DNA from 2 places in the Rhizobium skierniewicense Ch11 genome. Region 1 is predicted to be linked to the other one. Evidence: riboswitches for the same ligand, from Rfam matches in the RefSeq annotation. Region 1 holds a riboswitch; the other holds the start of a gene.
What was found. A riboswitch is a leader RNA that binds a small molecule or an ion and turns the genes downstream of it on or off. The one in region 1 is predicted to bind S-adenosylmethionine.
Positions count from the first base shown of each region.

Region 1 (12,055 bases):
GAACCAATCAAGTCGTCATCTGTTCCGTATGTAGGTTACAGATTTGTTTTTTGTATGTCAGCGCGCCGATATACGAAAATTAAATCGTGTCAACCCCTATTCCTGTGTGTTGCCGCCATTATGCGTACATTTGCCCTCAGGTCTATAGCTTGCTCTAACAATTTTGATAATTAATTAATAAGCACGCTACAAATGTAAATCACTGCCACAAAATTGCTACAGTTAACGCAGTGCCACTATCCAAATTTCTTAGTCGCCAAAGTCCACACTAATTAAGCATAATAGATCACACAGGGAACACTACCCTGTAAAACTACCTGTAAAACTTTACTCTTCGATATAGTGGGAAGCACACGAAAAGCTAGAATTTGAAGGCTGAGCGGGTGAAGGGAATCGAACCCTCGTATTCAGCTTGGGAAGCTGCTGCTCTACCATTGAGCTACACCCGCGTGAACGTAAGGGTCCGACAGTTCCGGAGAACTGTCAAGACACCGTTATGATTACCCGGCGCGGAAATGTTTTGAAAGCTTGAGGCCTTGAGCCTGATAATTGGACCCGAGACCTGCCCCATAAAGGCCTTCCGGCTTGGTCAGCATGTGTTCATAGACCAGACGGCCGACGATTTGGCCGTGCTCGAGGATAAAGGGAACTTCGTGGCTTCTGACTTCCAGAACGGCCCGGCTGCCGGTGCCACCGGCGCTGGCATGGCCGAAGCCCGGGTCGAAGAAGCCGGCATAGTGAACGCGAAATTCACCGACCAGCGGATCGAAAGGTGTCATCTCCGCTGCATAAAGCGGCGGTACGTGGACGGCTTCTTGGGAGACGAGGATGTAGAATTCATCCGGATCGAGAATAAGTTCGGCGCGGCCGCGGGCGTAGATTGGCTCCCAGAAATCGAGCACATCGTGCGCGGCCTTCTCATCGACATCGACAACGGCTGTGTGATGCTTGCCGCGATAACCGATAAGACCTTGCTCGCCAAAGCCCTGAAGGTCGATGGACAGGGCTATGCCGCCGCCTGACACGTTGGGGGTTTCACTGGCAACCAGCGTTTCGCTCTCATGCAGGCTCAGCAATTCGGCCTCGTTCAAAACCGCATGACCGATCCGAAAGCGAATTTGCGACAGGCGCGAGCCCTGACGCACGACGATGGGGAAGGTGCGCGGACTGATCTCGAGATAGAGTGGACCCTTGTAACCCGTGGGTATCTTGTCGAATTCCTGCGCATAGTCAGTTATGACGCGGGTAAAGATATCCAGACGGCCAGTCGAGCTTTTGGGGTTAGCAGAGGCAGACATATCGGCTGGAAGAGCAACAGCCTCCATCAAAGGTACGATGTAGACGCAACCGGTCTCCAGCACGGCACCTTCGCCAAGGTCGATCTCATGCAGGCTGAGCCTTCTCAGCTTCTCGATCACTTTTGTGGATGGGCCGGGCATGAAGCTTGCACGCACACGATAGGCCTTGGCGCCGAGCCGCAGATCAAGGCTCGCGGGCTGGATCTGATCCGAATCCAGAGCCCGTTCGCTCGTCAGTTGGCCGGAGGCGAACAGTTCCCGGATTGCACCATCCGCCAATATGCCCGTCGTTCTCGTCATGTTTTGGTCATCCCGTTTCACGGCGACAAAACCAAAAGCAAGGCATTGACGCAAGTCGTTAACGGGGTTAAGCCAAGCTTATCCCGTGGTGATTTGGCCGGTCGGCTTGCAGCCACGTTAAACAAGTGGCTAAAAAGACCGGGTGCGCTTGTAACCGGTCTGCTTTTGCGGCCGGTTTTTTTGTTTGTAAGGTGATGACATGAGCAAGAAATGGCGCCCGGCAACACAGCTGGTACATGGCGGCACACTGCGTTCCGGCTACGGCGAAACATCTGAGGCGATCTACCTCACGCAAGGTTTCGTCTACGACAGCTCCGAGGCGGCCGAAGCCCGCTTCAAGGGCGAGACGGAAGGCTTCATCTACGCCCGTTATGCCAGCCCCACCAATGACATGTTCGAAAAGCGCATGTGCCTGCTGGAGGGCGCCGAAGACGCGCGCGCCACGGCCTCGGGCATGGCTGCCGTCAGCGCCGCCATTCTCTGCCAGCTGAAGGCAGGCGATCACATCGTTGCCGCCCGCGCCTTGTTCGGCTCCTGCCGCTGGGTTGTCGAGACGCTAGCACCAAAATATGGCATCGAATGCACGCTGGTCGATGGACGTGATCTGGCCAACTGGGAAAAGGCAATTCAGCAGAACACCAAGCTCTTCTTCCTGGAAAGCCCCACCAATCCAACACTGGAAGTGGTCGATATCGCAGGCGTTGCAAAGCTGGCCAACCAGATCGGCGCAAAGCTGGTCGTTGACAACGTGTTTGCAACACCGCTTTTCCAGAAGCCGCTTGAACTGGGCGCCCATATTGTCGTCTACTCCGCAACCAAGCACATTGATGGTCAGGGACGTTGTCTCGGTGGCGTCGTTCTCTCCGACAAAAAGTGGATCGAGGAAGAGCTTCAGGACTACTTCCGCCACACAGGCCCGGCCATGTCTCCTTTCAACGCATGGACGCTGCTGAAGGGCATTGAAACGCTGCCGTTGCGCGTGCGCCAGCAGACGGCGAATGCCGGAAAGATTGCCGATTTTCTTGCCGACCAGAACAAAATCGGCAGGGTTATCTACCCAGGCCGCGCCGACCATCCTCAAGCCGATATCATCGCCAAGCAGATGACCGGTGGCTCGACGCTGGTGTGCTTTGAATTGAAAGGTGGCAAGGAAGCGGCCTTCAAGCTGCAGAATGCGCTTGAGATCGTCAAGATTTCCAACAATCTGGGTGATGCGAAAAGCCTGATTACCCATCCTGCCACAACAACGCACAAGAACCTGACCGACGAGGCCCGTGCTGAACTCGGAATTTCCGGCGGCACGCTGCGTCTTTCCTGTGGGATAGAAGATACTGACGATCTGGTGGAGGATTTTGCAGCCGCGATCGCCACGGTATCTGCCTGATGCTAGGGCCACGGCCCGGACATGTGCCGGGCCATGTCTACCCGTTCCTCCACCGCGAAACAGCGCCCGGAGACGCCAAAAAAGTGGGTGTGGTAACCGGATATTACCCTAAAGGTGATATCTATCGGAAAAGCGTGCGTCCTGTTCTTCAAAATCCAGCGGTAACCTGCAGTTTCTTGACGATGATCCACGCCTTTGGTGTAGAATATTTAACAAGCAATGACTTAGGGCCGCATTATGTATCGAGCAGTGACAAGAGACATCGAGGTCACCGTCGACCCCTATTACCTTGAAGAGCAGTCCGACCCGGATGACAGCCGTTACGTCTGGGGCTACACAGTGGTGATTTCCAATCTGTCGAATGTGGCTGTCACTCTCGTCAGTCGCTACTGGAATATTACGGATGAAACCGGACAGGTGGACGAAGTATCGGGCCCCGGTGTGATCGGTGAACAGCCGCAGCTGAAACCCGGTGACACCTATGAGTACTCCTCCGGCTGTCCGCTGGATACGCCATCCGGCATGATGTTCGGCCATTATGAAATGAAGGCGGATACCGGCGAGGTCTTCAACGTCGCTATCCCCGCATTTTCTCTGGATAGTCCCGGCCTGACAAGAATCCTCAATTAAAAAAGGCGGGAGATCATCCCGCCTTTCCAACTCATCTTGCCGCTTCCATTTCCTCAACCGGATAATGGTAGGTGGTGGAGCAGAACTCGCAGGTGACGGAGATGACACCATTCTCCTGGCTTTCCTGGATTTCCGTTGCGGAAAATCCTGACAGGACCCCTTTGATCTTGTCGCGCGAGCAGTTGCAGCGATCGACGATCAGTTGCGGATCATAGACCCGCACGCCCTGCTCATGGAAAAGGCGAAACAACAGTTTTTCCGCAGGCACCTGCGGATCGGTCAGCTCATCCATGTCTACTGTGTCGATCAGAGCGACGGCTTCGGTCCAGGCATCGTCCTCCGCATATTCGGCAGCACCCTCGTCGCCATCGCCGCCGTGAAGGTCGCGTTGGCGAACACGCTCAGGCGCCTGTGGCAGAAACTGCGCAATAATACCGCCTGCGCGCCAACTGCGACGCGGATTGCCATCGCTGTCCCGGTCAAACAACTCGGCAACGCCAAGGCGTACGCGGGTCGGCAACTGTTCTGACTGACGAAAATAGACGCCAGCAATGTCTTCCAGTGAGGACCCGTCCAGGGGTACGATGCCCTGATATGGTTGCATGCCTACACCCTGGTCGATGGTGAAGGCAAGAATACCCTCGCCCAGCAACTGTTCCGGCGATGTTTGGCCAGCAGCGGTCGCCTCAGCCAGACGCTCCTCATCAAAACGGGCATAGGCACGCATGCTTTCAGGTGCAGAAAAATCAGCGACCAGCAAATCCACAGGACCATCGCTCTTCGTTTGAAGGGTCAGTTTGCCGGAAAACTTAAGGGAGGTGCCAATAAGCGACGTCAAAACCACCGCCTCCGCCAAAAGACGAGCTACGACCGGCGGGTAGTCATGCCGCGCCAGAATAGCATTGAGGAGTGGTCCGACCTGAACGGCGCGACCGCGCACGTCCAGTCCCTCTACCTGAAAGGGAACGACCTTGTCGTCGCCAGCCAATTTAAGATCGTCCAGCTGTACCGTTGCGTCTGCCATGTCCTAACTCCTTGACGTCCGTTGCCCGAGCTTGCGCGCAAAATGATCGAAACCGCGACAGCATCGACCAACGGGCATGATGTTCGTATCGCACAGATAGACCGGGGACGATGAAAACGGAACCACCGTGCCACCTTAACTTTCGCAAAGGAGCGGTTTATCCGAGAACAGCGTATCCGTTCGGACCGGGCCTCCTGCGAGACGCGAACCTGCACGAAGCCACCGAGCGGCGAACGATTGATGAAAAGCTGCCGTTGTCAAAAACGGCAGCATTGAATTGCGCTAGAAGTAGGAACCCCGGCCTGAAATTCAAGTTACCCGGTTCAGCATCACCTGCAGGTGATTGGCTGACGCAAATCAGATAACGCCCATGCACCAGGCGATGATGGCCTTTTGCGCATGCAGACGGTTTTCGGCCTCATCGAAGACGACAGACTGAGGGCCGTCGATGACGTCATCCGTCACCTCTTCACCGCGATGCGCCGGCAGGCAATGCATGAACAACGCGTCCTTGTTGGCCTTGCTCATAAGGGCGGCATTGACCTGGTAAGGCTGAAAGATGTTATGGCCCCGCGCCTTGTGTTCCTGGTTCATGGAAACCCACGTGTCGGTCACGACGCAATCGGCACCTTCCACGGCGCGCTGCGCTTCGTGATAGAGCTTGACGTCGCCACCATTGTTGCGCGCCCAGTTCAGAAAGCGGTCATGGGGCTCAGACCCCATCGGCACGGCCATGTTCATGCGGTAACCGAAGCGTGCAGACCCTTCCACCAGCGAATGCAGCACGTTGTTGCCATCACCCGTCCAGGCAATGGTCTTACCTTTGATCGGGCCGCGATGCTCCTCGAAGGTAAGGATATCTGCCATGATCTGGCAAGGGTGCGTATCGTCGGTGAGGCCGTTGATGACAGGCACGGTCGCATGTTCGGCAAGCTCAAGCAGGCGCGAATGGTCGGTGGTGCGGATCATGATCGCGTCGACATAGCGCGACAGAACCTTGGCCGTATCGCCAATGGTTTCAGCGCGACCAAGCTGCATTTCCGTGCCGGACAAGAACAGAGTCTCGCCGCCCAGTTGGCGCATGCCGACATCGAAGGAGACACGCGTCCGCGTGGAGGGCTTTTCGAAGATCATTGCCAACATCTTGCCAGCCAGCGGCTTTTCCGCCGTACCGTTCTTGGTGGCAATCTTTCGCGCACGGGCGTCATCCATAATAACCCGCAGGTCTTCCGAACCAACGGCCGAAAGGTCTAGAAAATGCTTTGCTGATGCCATTTCAATATAGTCCCGTTGGTGCAGGCCGCGCTTGGCGCTTGCCTGAACAATGCGCGTTCAAGCGCTTTTTGCCATTTTCGTGGTGAGGCTTTCCGCCGCTCTTTCAAGCCGGGCCAGCCCCTCGCGCGCCTCTTCCGCCGTCACGACAAGCGGCGGCAGCAGCCGGATGACATTGTCACCAGCCGGAACGCCCAGAAGCCGTTCCGCACGGATCGCATGCAGCAGATCCGATGACGGCACCTTCGCCTTGACGCCGATCAGAAGACCCTCGCCTCTGATCTCCTCGATCACATCAGGATAGCGATCCTTGAGCGATGCGAGCCCTTGACGGAATACCAGTGCAACGTCTCGCACATGCGGAAGAAAGTCGTCGGCCAGAACGATATCCAGCACCGCGTTGCCGCAGGCCATGGCCAACGGGTTGCCGCCATACGTCGTACCATGCACGCCAGCCGTCATGCCGGATGCGGCCTCTGCCGTGGCAAGGCATGCGCCGAACGGAAAACCGCCGCCGATACCCTTGGCCACCGCCATGATATCCGGCGTCACGCCCGACCACTCATGCGCAAAGAACTTGCCCGTGCGGCCGACGCCGGTCTGTACTTCATCAAAAATCAGCAGCAGGCCATGCTCGTCACACAGCGCCCGTAGTGCCCGCAGAAACTCCGGCGACACGGGGCGCACACCGCCCTCACCTTGAATCGGCTCGATCAGCAGCGCTGCCGTTTCCGGAAGGATCGCCGCTTTCAGCGCGTCGAGATCGTTGAACGGTACCTGATCGAAGCCCTCGACCTTGGGACCGAAACCCTCGATGTATTTCTCCTGTCCACCGGCAGCAATCGTTGCCAGCGTGCGCCCATGGAAAGCGCCTTCAAAGGTAATGATACGGAATTTTTCCGGATGACCATGCGTGTAATGATAACGGCGCGCGGTTTTGATAGCGCATTCCAGGGATTCCGCACCCGAATTGGTGAAGAAAACCTTGTCCGCAAAAGTTGCATCCGTCAGCCGCTTGGCGAGCACTTCCTGCCCCTCAACCTCGTAGAGATTGGACAGGTGCCAGACCTTTTCTGCCTGCGACTTTAACGCGTCCACCATGTGCGGATGGCTGTGACCAACCGATGTGACCGCCACGCCCGCACCAAAATCCAGGTATCGCTCGCCCTTTTCCGTAACGAGCCAAACGCCCTCTCCTCGTTCAAAGCGCAGGGGAGCTCTGGAAAACGTATCGAACAATGGCCCAGTTTCGAGCACAGTGTCGGCCATGGCAGTGTCACTCCTTGCGCGAAAGGCGCTGTCATAAGGGCTTACCGGTCATCCCGTGCCTGAAAATCAAAAATGCCGCCTCGCGGCGGCTTCGGGTCGTCTTCCTCTTACGCAATCACTATTGTCACTTCACCTGGCGATGTCAACAAATGTCCGTATTTTCCGGCTGTCTCAAGCCATGGTAGAAGATTTGGGACACCATACGAGGTGTTGCTTTTCTGACTCACAAATGCAGCAAGTTGGGGAAAACCGGAAAATCGATTCCAGATGATTCCCACGACTCTTGTCAGAGAGTCACCCGACGATTAGGTTAATCTTCAATTACTAGACTGCAAGCGGCGGAACTAGTCACCTACAATCTGGCGGACACTCTGCGCGTGGTTCACTCCACGGCATTAGAGAATGATTCGGCCTGCGCGACGAGCGGAGAAGCGGCATGAACTGGACTGATGAACGCGTTGAGAGACTCAAAAGGTTGTGGGCCGAGGGCCTGAGCGCGAGCCAGATCGCGGCACAACTTGGCGGTGTCAGCCGCAACGCCGTCATCGGCAAAGTCCACCGCCTGAACCTTCCCGGCCGCGCAAAAGCGGGCGGCACTGTCGCTACGTCACGCCCGGCCACTAAGCGCCCGGCAGTCGCGACACCGTCTGCTGCACCACGCGCCGCAAATACCTTTCAGGCACGCGCTGCGACACCGCGTCCAACGGTGCGCACGGCAACGTTAAGCGATCAGGACACCGATACAGGCCGGGTTGTCGACTATGTACCGGTCAACACAGCGGTTCTGCCGACATCGCTTCGTCTGACCCTGACGGAACTCACGGAACGCACCTGCAAATGGCCGGTGGGTGATCCGCTGAAAGATGATTTCCACTTCTGCGGCTGCGACGCGTCTGAATCCTCGCCTTACTGCAAATTCCACGCAAAGATGGCTTACCAGCCTGTGAGCGAACGCCGCAGAGCCTGAAGGTTCGGGAAAAATCTGTGATCATAAATGAGCGGGTCATTGGCCCGCTTTTTTAATGGGCGAATGGCTCTGACGTCTTTGACCTCGGCAAGATTCGCTCAACGCGTCTACAATCACGGCTTCGGTGTGGTAGGTCAAAATGGTGCGCCACTCTTCGACTTCACGAGCCGTCATGAACTCGGGCAAGCGGAGACGCACCTGTTCATGGTCGGCCAGATGTTCAATGAAGCCAACCGCCGCAGCGGTGTTGATATCTGCATGTGGCGCTGCAAGACAATAGCGGGCGTAATCCATGATGCGACGGGCTTTATCTATCCTGTCGTTTTTCACGCAGGCTTCGAAAAAGGCGCGCAGCTCTATCCATGCAGCCATAGGCGACCAGGCGCGCTCGATCTCATCGCGCATCAGGTGCAGCCTCGATGGCCTTACGGCGCCAGACGCTCATATCAATTATCCACCATCATCCCAGGAACTCGTATAGAGCGTTGGGCTTGACGTTGGGCAAAAATATTCAGGAGAAGAATTATGGTGCGCGCGAAAAGCGTCCCAGACAGGGCTCTGCCTGAGCGGTGAGAATACCGTGTCCGGGTTATTGCCCCACGCTGCCAGCAGTCTGACAGGGCGCCCTGCCAGATCGCAGCCCTTCGGGTGAATGGCTGCTTGATCTTGGCGAATGGTTCAGCCCTGGCGGGCTTTGCGGTTGGCATAGCGGCGGTCACGCTCTGCCTTACGAGCGGCTTCGTCTTCGATGACGCGGGCGATGCGGTTCTTATCGGCCAGCTTGCGGGCGTCTTCTTCGGCGCTTGCCGCGGCTTCGAGTTCGGCCTGCTTTTGAGCAGCCTCTGCTTCAAGGCGGATTTTTTCTTCGCGTTTTTGCTGCTCACGCGCGGCCTGTCGCGCTCTGCGGGCCTCGGCAACGGCGATCTGTTCGGCCTGCTTGGCTTCAAGCATGGGTGCCGCAGCTTCCTTGGCTTCGCGATAGGCCTTCAAAAGAGCAGCCTTTGCTTCGGCAGCGGCGCCGCGCTGTTCGGAAACTTCGTTGTTCTTGATGTTTCTAGTGTTTCTCAAATCTCTATTCCAGTTGAGTGGTCATATTGATCCTGCGATCAGGTCTTCTTACCACGTTTCGTTGGGGCAGGTACAGGGTTCAGGCTGTCTTGCAATTCCTTGGCAAGACGCGCTTCGCGCAGTCTGATCGTCTTTTCGTCACGCGCCTGCGTAATCGAGTTGATCTCTTCAACCGCATGGCCACGGGCAAAAAACTGCGTTTGCGTGGCGCCAAATGCGATCTCGGCCTGTTTGCGAGATTTGCTGTGTGTTTCAGACATGAAATTTCCTTCCTGTCGCACCGGCCTGAAATCGGGATCGATTTGCTGGAAGTCCGATGCGGGGTGGATCGAGCAGCCTGGACCCTGTTAACGCCATAAAGGCACAGTACCCGAAGCTTGCGCCGCCAAGCGGCACAAAAAAAGGCCAGGCAAAGTGCCTGACCTCGGTTGGTCTCATGCTTTCAACAGTGCCAGTACATCCGTGGTCAAGGGAAAGCAGATCCCGTTATTTAAGCAGCCTGAAGGTTGCAAGCAGACATTTTGCCCGACTTGTTGTCGCGCTCAAGGTCGTAGCTCAGCTTCTGGCCTTCAACGATTTCGCGCATACCTGCACGCTCTACAGCGGAGATGTGTACGAATGCGTCTGTGCCGCCGTTGTCAGGCTGAATGAAGCCGAAGCCCTTGGTGGAGTTAAACCATTTTACTGTGCCTGTGGTCATAATGAACCCTTTCAAAGCATAAGAGATAGATCGCAGAACTGACGCCCTGCGTGCGATTATAGCGATTTTTTTGAAGAAAGGGTTAGTTCAAAACGCGGTGCTAATCGCGCGGCAACCAAAGCTCAGCAAGAAAAAATATCGACAACCAATAGATAGAGCCTTCCGGTCGGATAGTCAAACTTTAATTTTCAGATAATTTCAATCAACCCTTGTCGTCATATCAGTCACGATATGAGAACGTTTGTTTTCGTTGAGGATATTGAGCTCTGAAACAGTCTGGTATTCTGGCTGTTTATCAGCCCAGGTGCCGATCTATTCAACATATCATATCTTGATCGGGGCGTCGCTAGGCTCCCACCGTGTCGTGATGAGCCTACAAGAACCAAGCGACTTCAGACATGAAAAGCACGCCGCTGATATGCGCCGCTCACGGTGGCGCGTGCTCCTCAATGCGTTACGTCGCATCTGACTTCGCCGTAGACGTTAGGCCTCCATCGAATATCCAGCGCCGCGAACGGTGCGGATGACGTCCTGCATGCTGGAGAAGTTGAGCGCCTTGCGCAGACGGCCTACATGGACGTCCACCGTGCGTTCATCCACGTAGATGTCGTGCCCCCACACGCCGTCAAGAAGTTGCGAGCGGGAAAAAACGCGGCCGGGCGATACCATCAGGAACTCCAGCAAGCGGAATTCGGTTGGTCCCAGGCGCACTTCGCGGGCCTTGCGATGGACGCGGTGGGTTTCGCGGTCCAGTTCGATATCACCACATTTCAAAACGGATGACAGGACCTCCGGGCGGGCGCGGCGCAGCATCGCCTTGACGCGCGCCATCAGTTCCGGTGTGGAGAACGGCTTGACCACATAGTCGTCGGCACCTGTGGCCAATCCACGCACGCGTTCGCTTTCCTCGCCACGGGCCGTCAGCATGATGATTGGCAGGCGTTCCGTTTCCGGGCGCATCCGCAAGCGACGGCACAGCTCGATGCCGGAGACACCTGGCAGCATCCAGTCGAGAATGAGCAGATCCGGCGTACGTTCCTGCAAGCGGATTTCCGCCTCATCACCACGCGGGATCGTGTCCACGTCGTAACCTTCGGATTCGAGATTGTAGCGAAGAAGAACGCTCAACGCCTCTTCATCTTCGACAACAGCTATTTTCGGCACCATGACTAGTGACTCCGCCAGTCTTGTAGGACATTCACTCGGTGATCGCACCGAGCGTATTGGAACTGTCGTCCTTGGGACGCTCGCCTGCCGGCTGGCTGCCGGTGGCCATGTAGTAGATGGTTTCCGCGATGTTCGTCGCATGATCGCCCACACGCTCGATATTCTTGGCGCAGAACAGAAGGTGTGTGCAGGTGGTGATGTTGCGCGGGTCTTCCATCATGTAGGTCAACAGCTCGCGAAACAGCGAGGTGTACATGGCATCAATTTCCTCATCACGCTCGCGGATGGTCTGCGCCTTTTCCGCCGAACGGGTGGAATAGACATCCAGAACGTCTTTCAACTGGACCAAAGCCAGCTCTGACAAGTGTTCGAGACCACGGGCGAGCTTGCGGGGTACACCGGTTCCGGCAACCGCGATGACCCGCTTGGCCGTGTTCTTGCCAAGGTCGCCCACACGCTCCAGATCAGCGGCGATGCGCAGCGAGCCGATGATTTCGCGAAGGTCGGCAGCCATCGGCTGACGCTTGGCGATGGTCACGATCGCCTTGTCTCCGATTTCGCGCTCGGCATTGTCGAGGATCGTATCATCTGAAATGACCTTCTGGGCCAAAGCGGCATCGGAGTTGACGAGCGCGCGCACCGCATCGCTGCACATCTGCTCCGCAAGACCACCCATTTCAGCGATACGGCGGCTGAGGAACTTCAGTTCCTCGTCGTACGCGGACATGATGTGCGAGTTTGTCGGCATGGTCGAATTCTCCAGTTTCGATGCGGCTGGCCGCAAGCCCTGTCAGGCTCAAGCGGTTCAACGCGATGGGTTGCAATCAACGACAGGATCAGCCGAAGCGACCCATGATGTAATCCTGCGTGCGCTGGTCATCCGGGTTGGTGAACATCTTGTCGGTGTCGTTTTCTTCCACGAGATGACCCAGATGGAACATCGCAGTGCGCTGTGAAACGCGGGCTGCCTGTTGCA
Region 1 is NZ_RXPG01000009.1:28,769-40,823, reverse strand. It holds tRNA gene EKM04_RS08580 (tRNA-Gly) at 379-449, opposite strand; gene EKM04_RS08575 (2'-deoxycytidine 5'-triphosphate deaminase) at 501-1,598, opposite strand; SAM riboswitch at 1,674-1,752, shown strand; gene EKM04_RS08570 (O-succinylhomoserine sulfhydrylase) at 1,798-2,982, shown strand; gene apaG (Co2+/Mg2+ efflux protein ApaG) at 3,220-3,612, shown strand; gene EKM04_RS08560 (Hsp33 family molecular chaperone) at 3,644-4,636, opposite strand; gene argF (ornithine carbamoyltransferase) at 4,994-5,911, opposite strand; gene EKM04_RS08550 (aspartate aminotransferase family protein) at 5,969-7,177, opposite strand; gene EKM04_RS08545 (GcrA family cell cycle regulator) at 7,614-8,144, shown strand; gene EKM04_RS08540 (DUF7674 family protein) at 8,181-8,549, opposite strand; gene EKM04_RS08535 (DUF6481 family protein) at 8,823-9,212, opposite strand; gene EKM04_RS08530 (hypothetical protein) at 9,251-9,472, opposite strand; gene EKM04_RS08525 (cold-shock protein) at 9,703-9,912, opposite strand; gene phoB (phosphate regulon transcriptional regulator PhoB) at 10,396-11,079, opposite strand; gene phoU (phosphate signaling complex protein PhoU) at 11,111-11,827, opposite strand; gene pstB (phosphate ABC transporter ATP-binding protein PstB) at 11,916-12,055, opposite strand, start outside.

Region 2 (12,055 bases), on a different contig from region 1:
GATATTGCGCCAGCGTGTCGTTCGGGTCCAGATCCTCACGCTTCTGGTCCAGCGTGGCGATTTCCAGGTTGGTGCCGAGTTTGACTTTACCCGTGTCAGGCTTCAGCTGGCCCGTCAGCATTTTCAACAGCGTGGTCTTACCAGCACCGTTGGGTCCGACAAAACCGATGCAATCACCGCGATGGACGCGCAGCGAAAACGGCGTGACGATGTCCCGCTCGCCATAGGATTTGGTGATGGCATGAGCCTCGATCACCAGCTTGCCCGACTCGCGCCCCTCTGCCGCCGTTGCCTGCACGGAACCCTGTGGCCCCTTATGGCCGCGGTAGTCGGCGCGCATGGCCTGAAGCTCGCCGACGCGGCGCATGTTGCGCTTGCGACGCGCCGTCACGCCATAGCGCATCCAGTGTTCTTCGCGCTCGATGGCCTTGCCGAGCTTGTGCTGTTCCAGCTCTTCTTCTTCCAGCACCTTGTCGCGCCATTCCTCGAAATGCGCAAAACCGCGGCTGAGACGACGTGCCTGTCCTCGGTCCAGCCAGACGGTGGCGGTGGAGACTTTTTCGAGAAAACGACGGTCATGCGAAATCAGCACCAGCGCGCTGCGCGTCTGCTGCAATTCGCTTTCCAGCCATTCGATGGTCGGCAGGTCGAGATGGTTGGTCGGCTCGTCCAGCATCAGGATATCGGGCTCAGGCGCCATGACGCGCACGAGTGCTGCGCGGCGCGCTTCCCCGCCGGAAAGGCTGGACGGATGTTCCTGTCCCGTCAGGCCCAGATGTTCCAACAGATAGGTGACGCGATAGGCATCATCACCCGGTCCCAGCCCCCCCTCGGCATAGGCCTGCACCGTCTCGTAACCGGCAAAATCCGGTGCCTGATCCAGATAACGAATGGTGGCGGAAGGGTGCTTGAAAATCTCACCCGATTGCGCCTCGACCAGACCGGCAGCGATTTTCATCAGCGTGGATTTGCCCGAACCGTTGCGGCCGACGAGGCAGATGCGATCGCCGGGCTCGACTTGAAGGTTGGCACCGTCAAGCAGCGGGGTAGCGCCGAATTTCAGCGTGATATCGTCGAGTTTCAAAATGGGGGGTGCCAAGGTGTCAGGCTCCGGTCTTGTCATAAGGACGGGCAAGCACGATGGCTTTGCCGCTTTTGAGGCGAAGGCGCAAGGGGCCTTCCGCCACGTTGGAAATAGTGCGCGACGAGCCGAAAGCAAGCGCGAAGTTTTCTAGGGGATAGCGTGCATTTTCGATATCAAGGCCTTTCAGCGCGGTAAAACCAGCAACCGAAAACAGGGACCCGGAGGGAAGATCGAGGTCCAGAGTGCCTTCCATCAGCGGATAGGCTTCTTCTTCGCCTGATGTCAGCACCACCTCGAATCCGCGCTCTGCCAGCGAAACCGCATAAAGCAGATGAAACAGCGCATGGTCCGACCGCTCACCCGCCAATGCTCCAACCAGTGTCAATCGCTGCGCACCCCGGGACAGGGCTTCGGAAACCGCAATCTCGCCGTCTGTAACGCCCTTTGTAGCCGGAAATGGTTGTTTCTCGACATCCGCCCAACCCTCTTGCAGCGCCGTGTCGGACGAATCGAAGTCGCCAACCCAAAGCTCAGGGATAAGCCCCAACGGTTGCGCGTGACGCATGCCGCTATCTGCGGCAATCACGCGCGTATCCGCCACCGCCTTTTGCAAGCGATCCGTAACAGTGATGTTGCCGCCGAGCAAAATGGTGAAAGGAGCAGATGTCATGCTCTGCCATAGCCTATCTATGGCAAAAAGCAAAAGCCATAACCATGATGCGACCATCCATCATGCCGCCGTTTAAAACGAGTTTCGATTTACGCTGAGGTTAACAACTTCAGGTCAGTACACTTCAGCAAGCATGGTATGACATAAATGCAACCAAAGGAGGTTTTCATGTTCACCGTGACAAACAATACTGGCAGAATTCTCACTCTCTACAACGGCGCTACGGTTATCGCGGCCATCGCAAACGGAGCCGTTGGCAATTCGAACCAACTGAACGTCAGCACGATTGGTTACGGAGATGCGATATTCGCCAACAGTTCCGGCACGTTCGCCGATAATACCAATTACACAGCGACATATCAGGCTTCGAGCCCGAATTTCCCCCAGAATAACGTCCTTTTTGCCAACGGCTTACCAGGAGGCAATGTTCGTTTCTTCTAACGTCTCAGATTGAGAAACGGTAAAGCGGCGGGTTTCCTGAAATGCTCGCCGCTTTACTTACGGCGTTTCGGCTTGACTGCAGGGCAATTGAGCAGTGTCGATTTTCGTTGATTCAGAGCAATTCCAGGCGTATGTACCGCTCCTATGTGGTGATTTGCCGACCGGCTTGCAGCCACTTTAAAGAAGTCGCTAAATGGTCGAGGAAACATCTCATTTCCGAGGACCGGCTGCGATTTCGTTGCCGGTTTTTGTGTTCATGGCCCGCGCCTCCACGGAAGTGAGTTCGACATGCCGATAAAAATCCCCGATACGCTGCCTGCGTTCGAAACCCTGATACATGAGGGTGTGCGGGTACTGACAGAAACGGCGGCCATCCGGCAGGATATTCGCCCGCTCCAGATCGGGCTTCTCAATCTCATGCCGAACAAGATCAAGACCGAGATCCAGATGGCGCGACTGGTCGGCGCGTCTCCGCTTCAGGTCGAGCTCTCGTTGGTTCGTATCGGCGGCCATCGTGCCAAGAATACGCCGGAAGAGCACCTGCTATCCTTTTATGAGACTTGGGAAGAGGTGCGTCACCGCAAGTTCGACGGCTTCATCATCACCGGCGCGCCCGTGGAAAAACTGACCTATGAGGACGTGACCTATTGGGATGAGATGCGCAAGATTTTCGAATGGACGGAGACGAATGTCCACTCGACGCTAAATGTCTGCTGGGGTGCGATGGCCGCCATCTACCATTTCCATGATGTGCCGAAGCATGCGCTGAAGGAAAAGGCGTTCGGCGTCTACCGCCACCGCAATCTGAGCCCCGCCTCGATCTACCTCAATGGCTTCTCGGATGATTTTCAGGTGCCCGTATCGCGCTGGACAGAAGTGCGCCGCGCCGACATCGAAAAGCATCCCAACCTTGAAATCCTGATGGAATCCGAGGAGATGGGCGTTTGCCTCGTGCACGAGAAGAAAGGCAAGCGGCTCTATATGTTCAACCATGTCGAGTACGATTCCACGTCGCTCGCCGACGAATATTTTCGCGATGTCGATGCTGGCGTGCCGATCAAGGTGCCGCATGATTATTTTCCGCACAACGACCCTGGTCTGACGCCGCTCAACCGCTGGCGCAGCCACGCCCATCTGTTCATGGGCAACTGGATCAACGAGATTTACCAGACGACACCGTATGATCTGGAAGAAATCGGAAAAGGCCAGGACCAGAGCGCAGAGTGAAAATTCTGCAATTGCGTGCGGCCGGAAAATAAAGCAACGTCCGGCCCATATGTGTCGAGTGGGAGAATGAAGACGATGAGCGATGGCGCAACACGGGAAAATTTCGGACTGACGGCATCGGGAGAAAAGGTCGAGCGTGTCACCATTTCTGCAGGCGGATTGACGGCCCATGTCCTGACCTGGGGTGCTGTCATCCAGGATTTGCGCCTTGACGGCCACCAGCCGCCACTCGTTCTGGGCTTCGACAATTTCGATGACTACCCGAAATACTCCTCCTATTTCGGCGCCACACCGGGCCGCAATGCCAACCGCATCGATAGCGGCAAGTTCACTATCGATGGAAAGACCTATCAGCTCGAACTGAACGAAAAGGGTGTCACCCATCTACACGGCGGCAGCGACAACATCGGCAAGCGCAACTGGCTGCTGATGGAACATGGCCCTGACCACGTGGTTCTGCAGATCGTCGATCCGGATGGCCGTGCTGGTTATCCGGGCAATTGTACCGTAACCGCGACCTACACGATCCGGGAAGGCGGTGTGCTGTCGATGGTCTATGAGACGACGACCGACAAGCCGACCATCGCCAACATCTGCCAGCATTCCTATTTCAATCTCGATGGCGCGCAAACCACGCTCGGCCACGAAATCGAAATCGCCGCTGACCATTATTTACCGACAACCGATCGACAAATCCCGACCGGCGAAATCCGCCCCGTAGATGGCACCGTGTTCGATCTGCGCCGTCCTGTCCCCGTCGAGCGGGAAGAAAACGGCGAGCAGGTGACCTATGATCACAATTTCTGCCTGTCATCGGAGCGCGTCGCCAAACGCAGGGTCGCGCGTGTCACGGCACCGGCCTCGAAAGTATCGCTGGAAGTGCACACGACCGAGCCCGGCGTGCAATTCTACTCGGCCTTCAAGTTGAACACCGGCGCGCCGGGCCTGGAGGGCCGTCGCTATGGACCTTTTGCGGGCCTTTGCCTCGAAACCCAGATTTGGCCGGACGCAGTCAACCACGATGGTTTCCCTAAGGCAATCCTGCGCCCCGGCGAAACGCTTCGTCAGGAAACCGACTACATCTTCACCAAAGGCTGAGGTTCCTAGTCCAGAACGCACCCGACATAGGCGCCTGAACCCCGGGCTCGTCTTTCGATGAGGCCGGCCAGACGTTGCATTCCTCTGCCGGGTTTTCCAGCAACGCGATCAATCGGATTGGGCAGCGCGACCGCAAGAAGTGCTGCCTGCCGCGAACTCAACTTCGAGGCCGAGACCTTGAAGTGGTATTGCGCAGCGGCTTCGATGCCGTAAATGCCCGGCCCCCATTCGGCGACGTTGAGATAAATCTCCATCATCCGTTTTTTTGACCAGACGAAGTCGGACACGACAGCCAGGGGCAGTTCCAACCCTTTGCGGATGAAAGACCGGCCATTCCATAGAAACAGGTTTTTTGACGTCTGCATGGGAATGGTGCTGGCACCACGCGTGGCCTCACCTTCCAATGCGCTGTTGACCACTGTCTGCATCTGGTTCCAGTCTACCCCGCCGTGGGAACAGAATTGCCCATCCTCGGACATCATCACCGATTGAACGAGCCGTGGTGAAATCTCGTCGAGCGACACCCAGCGTCGATCATAGCCCTGAAACATGACGAGATCGGCCAGCATCAGCGTCGAAACCGGACGCATGAAAGGCAGGGCATAGAGGACAATGAGCAGGTAGGGCAAAACCAGCAGGGCGAGAATGAAGAGGAGGATACGTTTCACGAGACTTCGCACATCCACATCAGGTTTTCTCTCGCTCTCGACAAGCGTTTCGTGATCCGTCTCGCTGTCCGGCGTGCTGCTCAAAACTTGGCCCCCACTTGGCTACCCATCGAAGCCTTTCATATTCCGCATACACCATCAAGGCTACTGTCGATAACGAAGTTCCACATCCAGCTGACAAAAACGATTGCCAGCCATTTTTCCCCATGCGAAAGAGCCAATCGTCACCTGACATGGTAAGGAAACAGGCAAGATGACATTCGAGACCCGGCTGCGCGACAATGCGGCAAGAACCGAAGCCTTGCTCGGCGACTTGCTGTCCAGCAACCCGCGCACCGACGAAATCACCCGCCCGGAAAATTTGCTCAACGCCATGCGCCACGGTGTCTTGAACGGTGGCAAGCGGTTGCGGCCGTTTCTGGTTATCGAGACCGCGGCTCTTTTGGGTGGTGACGCCACCGCCGCATTGCATGTCGGCGCAGCGCTGGAATGCCTGCACTGTTATTCGCTGGTGCACGATGATCTTCCTGCCATGGACAATGATGATCTGCGCCGCGGCCAGCCGACGGTTCACAGGAAATTCGATGAGGCGACGGCCATTCTGGCGGGCGATAGCCTGCTGACGCTGGCCTTCGATATTATCGCGTCACCGGAGACCACCCTGCCCGACGATCGCAGAGCCACACTCGTCCTCGCATTGGCGAAAGCGGCGGGTATCGGCGGCATGGCGGGCGGACAGGCACTCGATCTGGCAGCCGAGAGCCAAGCCCCCGACGAGGGCGGCGTGATTACATTGCAGGCGATGAAAACCGGTGCCCTCATCCGTTTTGCCTGTGAAGCCGGTGCGATCATCGCCGGAAGCATTTCCACCGAGCGAACGCGTCTGCGCAGCTACGGCGAAAAGATCGGCCTTGCTTTTCAACTGGCCGACGACCTCCTCGATCTCACCTCCGACGCCGCCACCATGGGCAAGGCGACCGGCAAGGATGCCGCCCGGGGCAAGGGAACATTGGTTGCTCTGCGCGGATCGGACTGGGGTCGAAGCCGTTTGCGTGAACTGGTGTCGGAAGCCTCGGATCTGCTGACCCCCTATGGCAAACGCGCGGATATCCTGATCGAAACCGCACGGTTTGTTGCCGAGCGCAAAAACTGACCTCCATCGCCAGTCCAGTCATCGCCTGTTTTTAAAGCCGCTCGCCATAAATCGCTTGATCGATGATCCCTGCCATCGTATGCATGTTTATGCACGATTTAGCCGAATGATTCCGAATGAGCAAGCCAGACCATTTTGTGAGCGAGAGACAAGCGTTGATCTACGCGCAGTTACAACAGCACGGTCGGGTGCTGTCACAGGAACTGGCGCAGACGTTCGACGTCTCGGAAGACACGGTCAGGCGCGATCTGCGCGAGATGGCGGCCCGAGGAGAATGCACGCGCGTTTACGGCGGCGCGCTTTTGGCGACCAGAACAACCGTCCCACTGAAAACCCGTATGACGGAAATGCCGGATCGCAAGGCGACGTTGGGCCGAACTGCTGCTCGATTCTTACAGGACGGAATGACGGTCTTTATCGATGCCGGCTCCACCAATCTGGCCATAGCTAAAAATCTTGGGGCGGGTTTGAAGCTTACCGTGATCACCAGCACGCCGGTCATTGCCGCCGAACTGGAAGGAAATACGGACATCGATCTCATTCTGATCGGTGGCCGGGTCCATCCCGCCATCGGCGCGGCCATCGACGCGACGGCCATACGGCAGTTGGAACAGATGCGGCCCGATCTTTGCATCGTCGGCGTCTGCGGTCTGACAGTCGATGGACTTTGTGCCGAAATCTATGAAGATGCCACCTTCAAGCGGCTTGCCTGTGAAGCCAGCGCCCGGACACTTGCCGCCATAACCTCCGAGAAGCTGGGGGTCCCCTCCGCCTTCCATGTTTCCTCACTGTCTTCGACGCTTACCCTCGTTCTTGAGGAGGGTGCCGATCTCACCATGGTCGGCGCTCTGGCCAGTACGGGCGTCAAGATTCATCAGGCTGGATCGTCTTCCGACAGCTTATTTCATACGCATGCACCGAAGGACCAGTCCCGATGACCGGCACTGCCACGCAAACGCCTATACCCGCCCGCACCCCCTATATGACGAGGACACGCCTCGGCGTTTCCCTGCTGTTCCTGATGAATGGTTTCATGATGGGATCCTGGGCTCCGATGATCCCGGAATTTGCCAAGCGTTTTTCGCTGAGCGAAAGCACTCTGGGCCTCGTCATCCTGGCCTACGGCCTCGGGTCGCTGTCCTTTATGCCCATTGCGGGCTCTCAGATCGGCCGTCTAGGTTCGCGAACCGTCACGCTGACGGTCGCGCTGATCATGGTACCGACGCTGCTGTTGATCACCATGGCGAATCCACTGTGGGCAGCTGTCGTGGCCGTCTTTGTGTTCGGGGGACTGACGGGTGCCATGGATGTTGCCATGAATGCCAATGCCGTCGTGGTGGAACGCGGCATGCGCCGAGCGATCATGTCGTCGTGTCACGCATTCTGGAGTCTGGGCGGCCTCCTCGGTGCTGGCCTCGGTGGTTTGTTAATCACCAAGATTGGCGTCTACGGACATGCCATTGCCCTGACGATCATTGCAGCCGCAATGCTGGCCATTGCTTGGCCAAGGGTACAAACTGATCGCCCTCATCCGGAAGAAGAACGCCCCAAGGGTGGACTACCCATGACGCCATTGCCGTGGATCATCGGCATCATGGCGCTGTTTTCGATGATCCCGGAAGGTGCCATCCTCGATTGGGGCGCGCTTTATTTGCGCAATGAACTGAGCGCCTCGGTCACCCTTTCCGGCTTCGGATTTGCAGCGTTCTCGTTGACCATGGCCATCATGCGCTTTGCAGGAGATCTGGTGCGTGATCGCTTCGGGGCCGTCCGTACTTTGCAATTTTGTTCCGCCATATCGATCGTCGGTCTCCTGATTGCCGGTTTCGCACCCAATGCCTTCATCGCGATTGCAGGCTTTGCAATTGCCGGGATCGGCATTTCCAACATGGTGCCGATTGCCTTTTCGGCGGCTGGAAACATGCCGGGAATGGCTCCTGGCATTGCGCTTTCTGTGGTCACGACCATGGGATACTCCGGCATTCTGGTGGCACCGTCTGCCATCGGCTTCATCGCCGAACATACGGGCCTTGCCGCCGTGTTCATCGGTCTGCCGCTTCTGCATGTGGTGGTTTTCATGTTGGCGAAGCTTGCCCGCCATGCGGATGGTGCAAGCGGACACTGATACGATTTCGAGAAAGTGAAATGTCTCGCAAAGACAAATCTCGAATTTTGCCATGATTGCGGTAAAAGTGGAGTTGGTTGCTTCGATGTTGACAAGGCGCGCGCCGTGTTCCACCTGAATGACCAGATGTACCGCAATTATCAGAGAAAATCATGACGTCACACGCCGATTACGATCCCAAGCCGCGCCGGTCCTCGGTTGCCGTCAATGTCGGTGGCGTTATTGTCGGCGGTGGGGCGCCGGTGGTCGTGCAGTCCATGACCAACACCGACACGGCTGACATCGACGCCACCGTGCAGCAGGTGGCAGCCCTGTTCCGAGCGGGTTCGGAAATCGTCCGTATTACCGTGGACCGCGATGAGAGTGCTGCTGCCGTTCCGAAAATCCGGGATCGCCTGATGCGCCTTGGCCTTGATGTGCCGCTGGTGGGGGATTTCCATTATATCGGCCACAAACTTCTGGCCGATCACCCAGCCTGCGCCGAAGCATTGGCGAAGTACCGTATCAACCCAGGCAATGTCGGCTTCAAGGACAAGAAGGACAAGCAGTTCGGTGATATCGTGGAGATGGCGATCCGCTATGACAAGCCGGTCCGCATCGGGGTCAACTGGGGCTCGCTGGACCAGGAACTGCTGACAAGCTTGATGGACAAGAACAAGGACGAAGGTTTTCCGCTGTCTGCGCGTCAAGTCACGCGTGAAGCCATCGTTCAGTCCGCTTTGATCTCCGCCGAACTCGCCGAAGAGATCGGCCTGCCGCGCAACCGCATCATCCTGTCGGCCAAGGTCAGCCAGGTGCAGGACCTGATTGCCGTCTATTCGATGCTGTCGGAACGTTCCGACCATGCGCTGCATTTGGGTCTCACGGAAGCGGGCATGGGCTCGAAGGGCATCGTCGCATCCTCCGCTGCCATGGGCTACGTGTTGCAACACGGCATCGGCGATACCATCCGTGTGTCGTTGACACCAGAACCGAACGGCGATCGCACGCGCGAAGTGCAGGTTGCTCAGGAAATTCTTCAGGTCATGGGTTTCCGCCAGTTCGTTCCCGTCGTTGCGGCCTGTCCGGGCTGCGGACGCACGACCTCCACCGTGTTTCAGGAACTGGCGCAAAATATTCAAAATGACCTGCGCAAGAACATGCCGGTCTGGCGCGATAAATATCCGGGCGTCGAGGCGCTCAACGTCGCGGTCATGGGCTGCATCGTAAACGGTCCTGGTGAAAGCAAGCATGCCGACATCGGCATTTCGCTTCCAGGCACCGGCGAAAACCCAGCCGCTCCCGTGTTCATTGATGGCGAAAAAGCGCTGACGCTCCGCGGTCCCGATATCGCCAAGGATTTCGAAGCTCTTGTTATCGACTACATCGAGAAACGTTTCGGCCAAAAGGATGCGGCAGAGTGAGTTTCGACCCTGAAAATGCCGAAATTCTTCTCTCTTACCTAACGTGAACTCACGGAGCACTAGAATTCATGATCAAGAAGTTTATCGTTCTTGCGCTTGCCGCAACCTATCTCTCTGCCTGCACCACGACCGACCCTTACACGGGTGAGCAGAAAGTTTCGAACATGGCGGGCGGCGCGGGTATCGGCGCCCTTGCAGGTGCTGTCGGCGGTCTGGCCATCGGTGGCGGCAACAAGGGCCGCAATGCCTTGATCGGTGCCGGTATCGGTGCTCTGGCCGGTGGCGCCATTGGTGGCTACATGGACAATCAGGAATCGGAGCTTCGTCAGCAGCTTCAGGGAACAGGCGTTTCCGTGACGCGCCGTGGCGACAGCATCGTTCTCAACATGCCGTCAAACGTCACCTTCGCGACGGACCAGGATCAGGTGATTCCGCCATTCTATCCGACGCTGAATTCCGTCGCGATCGTTCTGAACAAATTCAACAAGACCTATATCGACATCAACGGCCACACCGATTCCACCGGCAGCCTTGCCCATAACCAGGGTCTGTCCGAGCGCCGTGCTGCTTCTGTTGCCAATTATCTGGGTGATCGCGGTGGCGTTGATCAACGTCGTATTTCCACCATGGGCTTCGGTCCTTCCCAACCCATTGCATCCAACGCTACGGCAGATGGCCGCGCCCAGAACCGTCGTGTGGAAGTGTTGATTTCCCCGCTAACACAAAACGGCTGAGGACATTCGGCAAGGCCGGCTTCGAGTACGCCGCCCATCATAAGCAAAAAGAGCCCGGGATGTGCTGAACATCCCGGGCTCTTTTTGTCTAACGGTCCTATGGTCGGAAAGCGCCAATCAGGCTGACTTTGCAGGCAATGACAACACGGGCGCACCTGTCTTTTCATCGTCGTTGAGCAGACCACTGGCGCGCAGCAGCGACGAGAAGCGACCGCCACGCATGCTCAACTCATCGAATGTACCCTTTTCGACGATGCGACCATTGTCCATGAACAGCACGAGATCGGCGTCACGCACGGTCGACAGGCGGTGCGCGATGATGAAGGTCGTTCTGTTCTTACGCAGAGCATCGACGGCATCCTTCACGCGTGCCTCAGTTTCCACATCGAGCGCGCTGGTCGCCTCATCGAGGACGAGGATGGGCGCGTTCTTCAAGACGGCGCGGGCGATGGCAATACGCTGGCGTTCGCCGCCAGACAGGCGGTTGCCACGCTCGCCGACCTGCGTCATGTAACCACTTGCCCTGCTGTCGATAAAGTCGGTGGCGGCAGCCGCAGCCGCAGCCTGCGTGATCTCGTCATCGGTCGCGCTATCACGTCCGAGGCGAATATTGTCACGAATAGACCGGTTCAACAGACCGGCGTCCTGGAACACCGTGGCAATGGAGTTGCGCAGAGACTGACGGGTAACCGTGGAGATATCCGTGCCATCGACGAAAATCTGACCATTATTGGGATCATAGACCCGCTGCAGCAAGTTGATCAGCGTCGTCTTGCCAGCGCCCGTTGGACCGACGATAGCGATCGTTTCACCTGCATTGGCCGTGAAGGAAACGTCGTGGACACCCTGCTTGGTGTTCGCAAAGCCAAAATCGACGTTGCGGAACTCCACCTTGCCGGAAACCTGACCGAGTTCGATCGCACCGCTTGGCTCTTCGCGTTCCTGCACGGAATCTTCCAGCTTGAAGAAATCAACAAGCTTCGCGCGTGCTTCGAAAATCTGTGTGGCAAAGGCACGCATCTGATCGAGACGTCCAATAAGGAGGTTCGCAAAGCCGATAAAGGCAATGACGTCACCCACTCTGAGTTCGCCGTTCTTCACGAGAATCGTACCGATGATGAGAATGATCATCATGGATAAGGTCGATGCCGTGCGGTTCAACGCACTGGCAAATGCCCACCAATCAAGCACGGGGTACTGGGCACTGAGAAGACGCTCGGTGAACGACTTCAATGCCTTGGTTTCCGCTTCGATGCGGTTGTAGCTATGCAGTACCGACACGTTGCTGATCGAATCGCTGACATGGGCAAACACGGAATGATAGTGCTCCTCGACAGAGGCCTGACCTTCCTTCGTGCGCTCCATCACCCATTTGCCGATGAACCAGTACACGGTACCCAGCGCGATCAGGACGCAGCTAAGGCGAAGATCCATGGAAATCGCAGTTGGAAT
Region 2 is NZ_RXPG01000003.1:191,395-203,449, reverse strand. It holds gene EKM04_RS02575 (ABC-F family ATP-binding cassette domain-containing protein) at 1-1,099, opposite strand, end outside; gene EKM04_RS02570 (thiamine diphosphokinase) at 1,104-1,754, opposite strand; gene EKM04_RS02565 (hypothetical protein) at 1,923-2,195, shown strand; SAM riboswitch at 2,332-2,408, shown strand; gene metA (homoserine O-acetyltransferase MetA) at 2,484-3,422, shown strand; gene EKM04_RS02555 (aldose epimerase family protein) at 3,498-4,520, shown strand; gene mtgA (monofunctional biosynthetic peptidoglycan transglycosylase) at 4,526-5,206, opposite strand; gene EKM04_RS02545 (polyprenyl synthetase family protein) at 5,442-6,341, shown strand; gene EKM04_RS02540 (DeoR/GlpR family DNA-binding transcription regulator) at 6,458-7,279, shown strand; gene EKM04_RS02535 (MFS transporter) at 7,276-8,466, shown strand; gene ispG (flavodoxin-dependent (E)-4-hydroxy-3-methylbut-2-enyl-diphosphate synthase) at 8,619-9,869, shown strand; gene EKM04_RS02525 (YiaD family glycine zipper/OmpA-like lipoprotein) at 9,938-10,603, shown strand; gene EKM04_RS02520 (glucan ABC transporter ATP-binding protein/ permease) at 10,721-12,055, opposite strand, start outside.
Region 2: another riboswitch for S-adenosylmethionine. It lies ahead of metA (homoserine O-acetyltransferase MetA); the one in region 1 lies ahead of EKM04_RS08570 (O-succinylhomoserine sulfhydrylase).